Regions from separate parts of the Shewanella mytili genome, predicted to be linked through region 2. Evidence: predicted binding sites of a transcription regulator. Region 2 holds the regulator's gene; each other region holds the start of a gene.
What was found. Region 2 encodes sigma-54, which starts transcription at its own class of promoters, with help from an activator protein. Its sites were predicted from a motif close to GTTGGCACGNNNNTNGNNT; they were not measured.

Region 1 (4,206 bases), on a different contig from region 2:
GTGCCAATATGATTTTTGATAAAATCGATAAAAGCGCTGACCTTGGGCGCCAAATGCTTACGCCGCGGGTACACCGCCTGTAATGGCAGATGATTCACCAGATGCCATTCCGGCAGCAGAGGCACCAGTTTGCCTTCTTCAATCTCGTTTTCCAGCAGGTAAGTGGCCAGATACACAATGCCCAAGCCACTGACGGCAGCGGATTTCAGCGCCGGAGCGTTATCCACCCGGAAGTTGCCGTTAACGCCGATTTCGCAGTAATCATCACCTTTTTTGAACTGCCACACACTGTGCTCGTGCCATTCACCGTGGTACACCAAGCAGTTGTGTTCCACCAGCTGTTCTGGCCGTGTGGGCTGACCATGGGCTGCAATGTATTCGGGGGAAGCCAGCAGCATGAACTGGCATTTCATCAGGGGTCTTGCCACCATGCCAAGCGGCAACTGCTCTGACATGGTCAGCAACAGATCCAACCCTTCACTGACCACATCCACTTTATGATCCAGCAAGCTTACCTGTAACTCCAGCTCCGGATGACGCTCCATGAACTCAGGCAGTGCCGGAATGATATGCGCCGTACCAAAGGATTGGGAGATGCCCAGTTTCAATACCCCACGGGTGGCATCATTAAGGTTATGCACGCTGGCAACCGCCTGATCGGCGCCGCGCAACAGCTCTTCACCCTGGGTATAGAGCAGGTTACCGGCTTCAGTAAGGCTCAGGCTGCGGGTAGTACGCTGAATTAACTGTACACCCAGTTTGTGCTCCAAATCGGCCACCTGAGTGCTGACCTTGGACTTTGAAATTCCCAGACGGCGGGCAGCAGCGCTAAAGCTGCCGGCACGGGCGACGTGGGTGAAAATCGCGATAGGTTCCAATAGTTCTAACATGAAAGTCGCCTTAAACCTTTAACTTCATTGATATTTTATAACGACAAACAGCATGGTTCCTGCTGCGGGGATACTTGCGGGGGTGCCGATCAGTAATGCATCGTTGCCATATAAGGCGCAGACCCTCGGAGGTTAAGCGCTTAGAGTATATCAAGTCTTTGTTCGCTACTCTAACCCCATCGTTCTGTATTCGCAAAAAAGCCTGGTGTCAGAAATAAAAAACCCCGCATCTGGAAGGGAAATGCGGGGAAAGTCCACGTCGAGGGAAGAAGGGTTAATCAATCATCGTCAGTATGGCGGGATACCAGCGGGTAAGCCGCCAGGGCGGGCACTTGTTCCCGCAGTTGTTGCTCTACCACTAACAGTTGCTGGAAATTGTCACATAAACGGTCGGCGCGCTGCTCAATGGCATCGGAGCGGGCTTCCATTTTCTTTTCAATCTCATCGCCTATCTGCTCCATGCGCTCGCCAAACGCCTCCATGCGTTCGCTGAAGTTCCCGTCACCGTTCATCATGCTTTGGCCCACGTTCATCAGGATGGACCCCACCGACTGCATCATCAGTTCTTCCACCTGTTGGGAAAACTCTTCATTGAAAGCCTCATCCACATCGCTGCCGGTAGCCCCAATAAAATAGGTATCCTGTTTGTGATACACGGTTTTGTTGATGCGCTCACGCAACTGGCCCATCATGGCATCCAGTTTGCTGCCGGCATCATCCCCAAGAAGGGGCGTGAGTGCCGCAGTTACCCCGTCATTGGCCATGATTAATGCATCATCCACCAGTGCAATCACTTCCGGCATTTGCTCGGCTACGCCCTGATGATACTCGGTCAGCAGTTTTTTCTGCGCCGCATTCAAGGGGACTTCCTTACCGTCCACATACAGGTGTTCCATTTCAATACGGTAATGCTCCTGACCTTTGCTGCCCACAACCAACTGCTCGGGCGTAAGGGTGACATCGTAATTAAGAGACACGTCACAGGCATTATTGGGGGACTTCAGCGCTACTGCCGTGGCAGAAAACACCGGCGTTAACAGGGCGCAACCTAACGTCATTCCAAGCATCAGCTTTTTCATTTAAGGGTTCCTTGTAAAAATCTTCATGAGCTGCCCAAGATAAAGCATGAGTCATGCCATATTTTTATGTTTATGATTTTAAAGAATTTTATAAAATCATCTTGCGCTAGCAAGCAATGAAGCAACTGGCCAATCGTCAAACACGCCAGCTTTTGGTAAATATGACTATGCCAAGGGCATAAAAGGTTGGAATGAACGCAAAAATAATGGCCGTGCTTGGGCAGTCCTCCGCCACCCACGGCAAATACTGGGGCAGAAACCTTGGGCCGATAAACGGAAAAGACACAAAAAAGCAGCGCCGCAGCACTGCTTTCATCATGGGGATTTGTGGGGGGGCATTACCTTGGACATCTGCCATAAGTGGGCACTTGTCGCTACGGGTGCTGCCAGCAGTGGTTACCTACAAAAATGCGTTAACCCCACCAGATATCGTAAAGCGCGCTCACTTCCACTTCCTGCGCGTTCAGGCTTTCCAGAAAAGCAACCACAGCCTGGCGGTCTTCATCGGTGCATTTGCCCAGCCGCTGGGTGGCAATCACGCCATCCCACAAGCGATGGCCGCCACCATGGAACCCCAGTTCCCGCGGTTCAATCACTTCAGCAATAAAACGGTCCACCTGGGCATCAATCTCGTCTTCACTGAGACTGTCGGCAAAACGCCAGCTCACATCAAAACCCAGTTCCTGAAACTCATCAACCCGTAATTTTTTACGTAAACGGCGACTGCGAATGGCCATGACAACCTCTTTAGTTACTTGTGTTACTCGATACGCTCGAACATCAAATCCCAAACACCATGCCCCAGGCGTTGACCACGGGCTTCAAACTTGGTCAGTGGCCGGTAATCGGGCCGAGGCACCACAGTACCATCAACTGACTGATTTTTATAGCCGGGGGCGACATTCATCACCTCCAGCATGTGCTCGCTGTAGTTTTCCCAGTCGGTCGCCATGTGGAAAACGCCGCCAATGCGCAAACGGGAGCGCAATAACTGTACAAATTCAGGCTGCACAATGCGGCGCTTGTGATGACGCTTTTTATGCCACGGATCGGGGAAAAACAGCTGTACCCGCGCCAAAGCGCCTTCAGCAATGGTGTGTTGCAGCACTTCTACCGCATCATGATGAAACACCCGCAGGTTGCTGACGCCCGCTTCGGCCGCAGCTGCCAGACATGCGCCCACACCGGGTTTGTGCACCTCAATGCCGATAAAGTCTTTCTCCGGCGCGGCTTTTGCCATTGCCACCAAGGATGCGCCCATGCCAAAGCCGATTTCCAGCACCACATCGCTGTGGCGTCCGAATACTTGGGACAAATCCAGCGGCGTGGCGGAATATTCCAGCCCCATTGGCGCCCAGTACTGCTCAATGGCTTGCTCCTGGCCTTTGGTCAGGCGCCCTTCACGCAATACAAAACTTTTGACTTTGCGTAAATATTTGCCTTCTTCATTATATTCAGCAGTGGTGACTTCGCTCATGATTACCCCTGATCCGGCCAGATCTCATAAAAGAAGGGCATTATGCAAAGTTCACCGGTGAGTGCAAGCCCCGCCTGAGGAAAAAGTATCCCCCGCTGCAAATAGTGGCGCCATCAATGGCTAATATTCCCTTGTGTGGCGATCTGGCTGCGGCTACACTGCGCTCCATGAAAACAGCGTCTTTCTCTCAGCGGATCATCCACTGGTACGGCCTGCACGGCCGCAAAACCCTGCCCTGGCAACTCAACAAAACCCCTTACAAAGTATGGGTGTCAGAAATCATGTTGCAACAAACCCAGGTGGCAACGGTTATCCCCTACTTCACCCGCTTCATGGCACGCTTTCCCGATGTGGTAGCGCTGGCAAATGCCGACACGGATGAAGTGCTGCATCACTGGACCGGGCTTGGCTATTACGCCCGTGCCCGTAACCTGCATAAAGCGGCACAAATCATCCGCGATGAACACCAGGGAATATTTCCCCGGCAGTTTGATGCAGTGCTGGCATTACCGGGCATTGGCCGCTCCACTGCCGGGGCCATTTTGTCATTGTCGCTGGGGCAGCATCACCCCATTCTGGATGGCAACGTCAAACGGGTGCTGGCCCGCCATGGCGCCATTGGCGGCTGGCCGGGGCAACCCAAGGTAGAGCAAACCCTCTGGCAACTGGCCGCAACGCTTTCTCCCAACCATGACATTGCCCAATACAATCAGGCGATGATGGACATGGGCGCCGGCATCTGTACCCGCTCCCGTCCCGC
Region 2 (4,206 bases):
ACGGCGAGCGCATTTTGGTGGCCAAAGGCTCACCTGCCACCTTTCGCAAGCAACTGGAGGATGGTCGTATCGCCAACGCCAGTGCCAACGAAATACACTACCACATCAACAAACGGGTACTGACACTCATCGGCAACGCCAAAGTGGAACAAGACGGCAGCCTGTCCACCGCTGAGAAAATCGTCTATGACCTGGAAAACCAGCAACTGCAGGCCACCAGCAGCGGTCATGGCAACGACCGGGTAACCACGGTCATTCAACCGGATAATTACCAACAAGATGGCAAAACCGGCCCCCGGCAGGAGCAGCAATGAGTAACACCCTGATCGCCCAGAATCTCGCCAAGAGCTACAAAAAAAGAATGGTGGTCAAAGATGTCAGCCTGGCGGTAAAAACCGGGCAGATTGTGGGCTTGCTCGGCCCCAATGGCGCAGGAAAAACCACCACCTTTTACATGGTAGTAGGGCTTATCCAAAGCGAAAAGGGCCGGATTTTCATTGATGAAGATGAACTGACCTTGGCACCCATGCACATACGTGCCCGCAAAGGCATCGGTTATCTGCCCCAGGAAGCCAGTATTTTTCGCAAACTCACCGTGCGGGACAACATCATGGCCGTACTGCAGATCCGCAAGGATCTGGATAAAAACGGCCGGGAAGAACAGCTGGAGCAACTCCTTGAAGAGTTTCACATCACCCACATCCGCGACAGCTTCGGCATGTCCCTCTCCGGTGGGGAACGGCGCCGGGTGGAGATTGCCAGAGCACTGGCTGCCGATCCCAAGTTCATCTTGCTCGATGAGCCGTTTGCCGGGGTGGACCCCATCTCGGTGATTGACATCAAGAAAATCATCGAACAGCTGCGCTCCCGGGGTTTAGGGGTGCTGATTACCGATCACAATGTGCGCGAAACACTGGATGTCTGCGAACATGCTTACATTGTGAGCCACGGGCAACTGATTGCAGAAGGCACCCCCACCGAGATCCTCGATAACCAGCAAGTGCGCGCAGTGTACTTGGGTGAACAATTCAAGCTATAGTAAACAACAAACACCGGCCTTTATCGTTAAGGGCTTTAAATAAAAAAAGTTTTTTAATGCACAACAGGATGTAGGGGTAAGCGGTAACATGAAGACGTCACTCCAGTTAAAACTGGGTCAACAACTGACCATGACACCACAACTGCAGCAGGCCATCCGCCTGTTGCAGCTGTCGTCACTGGAGTTACAACAGGAAATTCAGCAAGCGCTGGAGGCTAATCCACTTCTGGAGACAACCGAAGACAACCAGCTCGCCGACAACAGCGAAAATGCGGATGCCTCCCTGGATGACACCCCGGCCACAGCAGACGTTGCCGACAGCTCTACCGTGGAAACCCCTGAGGCCCTCACCAACGAATCCCTGCCCGAAGAACTGCCCATGGATACCACCTGGGATGAAGTGTTCACGGCGGCACCGGCGGTCAGTGCCGGCCCGCTGCGGGATGACGACACGCCCTTTCAAGGGGAAACCAGTGAAGGCTTGCACGAACATCTGGAATGGCAGAAAAATCTTACCCCGTTTTCTGAAACCGATGGGGCCATTGCCACCGCCATCATTGAAGCCATTGACGATCAGGGCTACCTGACCCAAAGCACCGAGGAAATCCTCGAAGCCATGGGCGACCCGGAAATCGAGCTGGCAGAAATCGAAGCCGTGCTAAAACGTGTGCAACATTTTGATCCTGTTGGCATTGCAGCCAAAGACTTACAAGAGTGCCTGTTAATCCAGCTGGCACAATTTGCTGCCGACACGCCCCATCTGGAAAATGCCGTGATGTTGCTGAGCCAGTATCTTGACCTGATTGCCAGCAAAGACTACCGCACCTTGATGCGCAAAACCCGCCTCAAGGAAGACGAGCTGCGCGAAGCCATAGCCCTTATCCAGACCCTTAACCCGCGCCCTGGCCTGCTGGTGCAACCCCAGGATGAAGAATATGTCATTCCGGATGTCAGCGTCTGGAAGAAAAACGGCCGCTGGGTGGTGGAACTCAACCCGGACTGCATGCCCAAACTCAGCATCAACCAGCAATATGCCGCCATGGCCCGCAGCGCCCGCAGCCAGTCCGACAGCCAATTCATTCGCGGTCATCTGCAGGAAGCCAAATGGTTTATCAAGAGTCTGGAGAGCCGCAACGATACCCTGCTCAAAGTGGCCAACTGCATCGTGCAGTTTCAGCAAGGCTTTTTTGAATACGGCGAAGAAGCCATGAAACCCATGGTACTGAACGATATAGCCCTGGCGGTGGACATGCATGAATCCACCATTTCCCGGGTTACCACTCAAAAATACATGCACACCCCCCGCGGCATTTTTGAGCTCAAGTATTTCTTTTCCAGCCACGTGGGCACTGAAGACGGCGGCGAATGCTCATCAACCGCCATCCGGGCATTCATTAAAAAGCTGGTGGCAGCTGAAAACCCCAAAAAGCCCCTCAGCGACAGTAAAATGGCACAGCTTCTGGCTGAGCAGGGGATCAACGTGGCCCGGCGTACCATCGCCAAATATCGCGAAGCCATGATGATCCCGCCTTCAAATCAACGTAAGAGTTTGTAAAGCCAATGACCCCATGGAGGAGACCGCTATGCAGATTAATCTGGCAGGCCATCATATTGAGATCACTGACTCTCTGAAAAGCTATGTGGAGGGTAAATTTGCAAAACTTGAACGCCATTTCGAACAGATCAATAATGTGCGCGTTGTACTCACTGTGGAAAAAGACACACAACGAGTCGAAGCCAAGCTAAATCTGAACGGTGGTGAGGTGCATGGCACCGCGGAACATAGTGACATGTACGCCGCCATCGACGCTCTGATTGATAAATTGGATCGTCAGGTCATTAAATACAAAGAAAAGCTGACAAAATACTCATGATGGAACTTAGTACCGTCCTGCGGCCGGAGTGTACCGCCTGCGCCACACCCGGCAGCAAGAAAAAGGTATTGGAGCTCATCAGCGAACTCGCGGCGACCCAGTATCCAAACCTGTCATCCCAAGCCATTTTTGAAAGCCTGTTGGCCAGAGAAAAAATGGGCAGCACCGGTATCGGGAATGGCATTGCCATTCCCCATGGCCGACTGCCAGACATCACCGCCCCCATTGCGGTGCTGGTGAAATGTGACGAACCGATTGCTTTTGATGCCATTGACAATCAACCGGTAGACATCCTGTTTGCCTTGGTGGTGCCGGCAGATCAATGCCAGCAACACCTGAGCACGCTATCGGCCATGGCCGAAAAACTCAGTGACAAACAGGTGCTCAAGCAATTGCGCAAGGCCACCTCACAAGCAGAACTGTATCAGGTGATCAACGGATGAAACTGGCCATTGTCTCCGGGCGCTCCGGGTCAGGAAAATCTGTGGCGTTACGGGTTCTGGAAGACATGGGTTACTACTGTGTGGACAACCTGCCCCTGCCCATGATTGGCAGCTTGCTGGACAACCTGCGCGGCAGTAACGAGCTGGTGGCCATTAGCGTGGATGTGCGCAACCTGCCCAATCAGGACAAGGTGCTCGAAAGCCAGCTGGAAAAACTGCCGCAAAACACCGAGGTGATAAGTTTCTTCCTTAACGCCTCGGATAAAGTGCTGCTGAAACGCTACAGCGAAACCCGGCGTCTACACCCCTTGTCCAAGAGCAAAATCTCCCTGAAAGATGCCATCGAGCAGGAAGGCAAGTTACTCATGCCCCTGTCGCAACTGATGGATCACTACATCGACACCTCCGCCCTCAATATTTATGAGCTGAGCGATGCCGTGCGGGAAATTCTGCTGGGCAGTGCCACCAAAGAGCTGGTGATCAACTTTGTCTCCTTTGGTTTTAAATACGGTTTGCCCACAGAAGCGGACTTTGTGTTTGATGCCCGTTTCTTGCCCAATCCCCACTGGGAACCCCAGCTGCGGCCGTTTACCGGACTGGACGAACCGGTACGGGAGTTTCTTAACCGCCAGCCGCTGGTGAATAAATTCATCTGGCAAATAGAAAACCTGCTGGATACCTGGCTGCCCCATCTGGAACGCAATAACCGCAGTTATCTGACCGTGGCCATTGGCTGTACAGGCGGCAAGCACCGCTCTGTATACGTGACGGAACAATTGGCCAAACGTTTTTGCGACAGCAAACATAAAGTGCAGGCGCGCCACAGGGAACTGGAAAGTGGCCAGAATTG
Region 3 (4,206 bases), on a different contig from region 2:
ATACCTGACCATCAGCCAACTGCATGCCCTGTTGCTGTAATAAATCCCGTAAACGCGGCATTGACTGCTCCAGCAGCTCCCGAGTGTGGGTCTGGGTAACATGAAACTGCACCTGGGTATGCTCGCCCTGCACCTGCAGCTTTACGGTCATCGCCCCCAAATCCGGCGGATCGAGCCGGATTTCAGCATGCTGAATGCCGTTATTGACCATGGTGAGCAACTGCTGGCGCATGGCAGGGGCAAAACGTTGCAATAACTCTTGGCCATTGGGCGTTGCCCCGCCTGCGGTGCGCAGGGACAACTGATAGTGTGCCGGCTCGCTGCGCAGCTCATTGGCCGACGCAGATAATAGCGTATTAAAAGATGATGCGCTCTCGGCCCGCTCCTGCGCTGCCATCACCAAGGATTGCAAGGCGGGTGTTTTATCGGTTTTTTCAGCAGAGGGGGTGGTATCCGTCATCATGCTTGCCATTTTTGCCATGTCAGCAGATGCGGCCAACGGGCTGGTTTCAGGCGCTGCATTGGCAACAGCAGTTGCCGGCGGCAAGCCAGACTCGTTTTTTTGCCCAAGCAGTGATGATAACGAGGAGGCGGCCTGTGGGGTACGGTTACCAATATCCGTATCGGCAACGGTGCCGGTGTTTGCAGCGACGGGTTTATCCGCCTGCCATTGGGCCAATAACTGTTGTAACTGACTGAGCGATGCCACTGCCGACGGGGCTGCGGTCTGCCCGTCATCCGTTGGCGGCGTGCCGGCCGCATCGGTAGCGGCAGAGAATGCCTGCAAGGCGGTGAGTAACTGGGCCAATACCGCGGCGGTTTGCGTTGCCATGTTGCCATCCTCGGCATCAGGCAGCGGTGCGTCCGTATCCATATCCGCCTCGGCATCCACTTCCAATTCGGTGTTTTCACCAGATGCCGGCGCTTGCAATTGCAGTAGCAGTGCCTGCAATGCTGCATCGCCCTCCTCATCCAAAGAGGCTTGGGCAGCGTTTGCCTGCCCAGACTGCATGGTGTGTTGCAACAAGTTGCCAAGGGATTCGAATAACGCCGTCAAGGATGCAAAGGCGTCAAGTTCGCTGTCCGCATCATCCGCTTTGGCATCCGCATCTGAGGCCTTTTCTGCCTCGCCGCTTTCAGGAGGTTGGCCCTGCAATTGCTGCTGCAGTAGATTGCCAAACTGTTGCTGCAACGTTTGCGGCTCCATTTGGGCAATTTGCTGCAGCTGCGTGGGCGTTAAGCCGCACAATTTGCCCACATTGACAAGTGCTTGTTGCAAACGCTCGGCCGGCGGCAATTTTTTGCCCATGGAAATCTGCCCCAGTACCGATGCCACCTTGTCTCCTGATGCCGTTTCACTGGCGGGATGCTGCGAGGCGGCATTGGCCGCATGGTACTGTTGTTGCCCCAGGGCATTATCGCCCGCGGGCTGCACCTTAGCCTGCGCCTGCTGAAAGGCATCTGAAAACCCCTTGTTTTCAGTAAGTTTTACCGTATTTTGCACTGTCTGGCCGGGGCTTTCCTGCATTATCAGTAAAGCGTTATTGGCGAGCTGCTGCATGCACTTCTCCAGCGTTATGGGTGCGCCTGCCGTGAAACATCGCAACTGGCTGACACGACCTGAATTTGGCGATATCCGTTATTGGTAAGAATCAAAGCAAAAAACAGGCCATTAAATAATGGCTAATGGCTCCTCAATGAAAGGCTAAATGCCCGGTGGGAAGAAAAAACGTCGCGCCAGCGCGGGATTGGCAGCCCTAACCCGATTTTTTACGGAAAAACTGCTGCGAGGCAAATTCATCAATCATCTTTTGCTCTTGCTTGTTCTCCCGCTGTTGCTGCTGCTGGGCCTTTTTCTCCAGCAACAGCTCCACGGCTTTGCGTTTTTGCTGTTTCTCCATCCAGTGCTGCTGCCGGTACTGCTGTTGTTGCCGGGCATCTGCCACCACCGCCAGCTGCTGCGTGATGGCGCCATCCACTTGCTGCACAAAGCGGTGAAATTGCTGGTAATAATCAGCGCGGATCTGTTGCCCCTGCTGGGCGGAGAGCTGACGCATGTAATCCAGACGGTAATCCTGCAGGGATTGCAGCTGATTGGCGCGTTTTTGATGCTCGAACTGTGCCGCCTTGAGGCGCAAGGCCGCCTGTTCTTCCGCCTCTTTCGCAAGCTTCAGTACGGTGTACAACGGATCAGATTTTGCCACAAGTTACTCCCTATACCCGACACTGCCCAGAGAGCTGCTGCAGCATCTGTTCACTGTCGGCAAAGCTGACCGACTCGTGCAACCGCTGGCGCAAAAAGGCGTTCATGGCCGGTTGCAGGCGAATGGCGTTATCGATTCTGGGGTCACTGCCCTGTGAATAGGCGCCAATGGAGATAAGATCCCGGTTTTGCTGATATAACGAATACACCTGTTTTACCCGGCGCATGGCTTCCAGGTGTTCGGCAGAAATCACCATGGGCGCCACACGGCTGATGGAGGCTTCAATATCAATCGCCGGATAATGCCCCGAGTCGGCCAACGCACGGGACAACACGATGTGCCCGTCGAGAATGGCCCTTGACGCATCGGCAATGGGGTCTTGCTGATCATCCCCTTCGGTCAGTACGGTGTAAAAAGCGGTGATTGACCCCTGCTGGCCACCGCCGTTACCGGCCCGTTCCACCAGCCGTGGCAAGCGGGCAAACACCGATGGCGGATAGCCTTTGGTGGCCGGCGGCTCGCCCACGGCCAGGGCAATTTCACGCTGGGCCTGGGCATAACGGGTGAGGCTGTCCATCAATAACAGGACGTCATATCCCAAGTCGCGAAAATATTCGGCAATACGGGTGGAGGTTTCACAGGCGCGCAAACGCATCAAGGGGGAGGTATCAGCCGGTGCGGCAATCACCACGGAGCGGGCACGACCTTCACTGCCGAGAATTTCCTCAATGAATTCTTTCACTTCCCGGCCACGTTCCCCCACCAGCCCCACCACGATGATGTCGGCGGTGGTGCCGCGGGTCATCATGCCAAGCAGCACGCTTTTCCCCACGCCGGAGCCGGCAAACAGCCCCATGCGCTGACCCTTGCCCACGGTCAGCATGGCGTTGATGGCCCGCACCCCCACATCCAAGGGTTCGGTAATGGCGCGTCTTGCCAGCGGATTCATGGGTTCACTGTAACGGGAAACCGGCTCCAGCTCGGCAAGCGCACCCAGACCATCCAGTGGCTGGCCATTGCCATCAAGCACCCGGCCAAGCAGTTTCATGCCCACCTGCAAACCGGTTTGTTCCCCTAAGGGGATGACCCTGGCACCGGGGACCACGCCTCGTAATTCCTCTACGGGCATCAGGTATAACAGGTCATCGTCAAACCCCACCACCTCGGCCACCAAGGTGCCGGAAATGGTGTCAATGGCACACAGACTCCCCACCGGTGCCCGGCAACCGGTGGCTTCCAGCGTCAGCCCCACTACCCGCACCAATTGGCCGCTGGCAATGGGATGATAAGGGGTAATATGCTGCTGCAGTTGGCTGAGTTGATTAAGAAGATGGTGCTTGCGTGCTTCCATCTGCCGCTCCTGTAATCTGCGCTGCTGATGCGGAGGATTCGGTAGGCTCACCTTGTGGATGTTGCTCAGTGCCTGTATCCGCCGGCGCTGCAGGTGCGAGCTGCTGCGCAGTTTTTTCCAGCTGCTGGCGCTGGGCCAATACACTGCTGAACACCTCCTGCAAACGCGGCTCCAGGCGCATGTCCACTTGTGAACGCTGGCAGCTGATAAGGCAATCCCCCTGTTTGAGGCCGGGGTCTTTTTCCAGTTGCCATTGATTATGGCTCAGCTGTTCATCCCCATAAAGGGATTGCACCAGCGTCACATCCTGGGGATGCATGCGGATGGTGATTTTCTGCTCTTTCATGGGCAGGGCGTCAATGCCCTGACGCAGCGCTGCCAGGATCTGCTCCGGATGGGTCTGCAGCTCATGGCCTATTACGCTACGGCTGAGTTGCTCCACCACTGCCAGCAGTGATTGTTCTATTTCCACATCCAGCAATGCCAGCGGCTGGCAAAACTGCGCCATTAACCGCTCAAATCTGTCGAGCAGGGCCTTGGCCTGTGTTAATCCCTGGCTTTTGCCCTGCGCCTGCCCTTGGGCCAGTCCTTCAGCATGTCCTTGTTTAATCCCTTCCTGACGGCCTTTTTCCATGCCCTCTTTAAAACCTG

Region 1: ACIDEJ_RS00350 (YggN family protein) is a predicted target of sigma-54. The motif match lies at 2,012-2,030, and genes of this name have one in related genera.
Region 3: ACIDEJ_RS01215 (flagellar hook-length control protein FliK) is a predicted target of sigma-54. The motif match lies at 1,656-1,674, and genes of this name have one in related genera.

What each region holds. Positions count from the first base shown of each region.
Region 1 covers NZ_JBKOUD010000001.1:80,900-85,105, reverse strand. The annotation lists gene ACIDEJ_RS00355 (LysR family transcriptional regulator) at 1-890, opposite strand, end outside; gene ACIDEJ_RS00350 (YggN family protein) at 1,169-1,969, opposite strand; gene ACIDEJ_RS00345 (50S ribosome-binding protein YggL) at 2,383-2,706, opposite strand; gene trmB (tRNA (guanosine(46)-N7)-methyltransferase TrmB) at 2,730-3,446, opposite strand; gene mutY (A/G-specific adenine glycosylase) at 3,614-4,206, shown strand, end outside.
Region 2 covers NZ_JBKOUD010000022.1:7,801-12,006, reverse strand. The annotation lists gene lptA (lipopolysaccharide transport periplasmic protein LptA) at 1-314, shown strand, start outside; gene lptB (LPS export ABC transporter ATP-binding protein) at 311-1,039, shown strand; gene ACIDEJ_RS14835 (RNA polymerase factor sigma-54) at 1,128-2,594, shown strand; gene hpf (ribosome hibernation promoting factor) at 2,623-2,913, shown strand; gene ptsN (PTS IIA-like nitrogen regulatory protein PtsN) at 2,913-3,356, shown strand; gene rapZ (RNase adapter RapZ) at 3,353-4,206, shown strand, end outside; gene ACIDEJ_RS14815 (HPr family phosphocarrier protein) at 4,194-4,206, shown strand, end outside.
Region 3 covers NZ_JBKOUD010000001.1:273,927-278,132, reverse strand. The annotation lists gene ACIDEJ_RS01215 (flagellar hook-length control protein FliK) at 1-1,561, opposite strand, end outside; gene fliJ (flagellar export protein FliJ) at 1,758-2,204, opposite strand; gene fliI (flagellar protein export ATPase FliI) at 2,215-3,555, opposite strand; gene fliH (flagellar assembly protein FliH) at 3,527-4,206, opposite strand, start outside.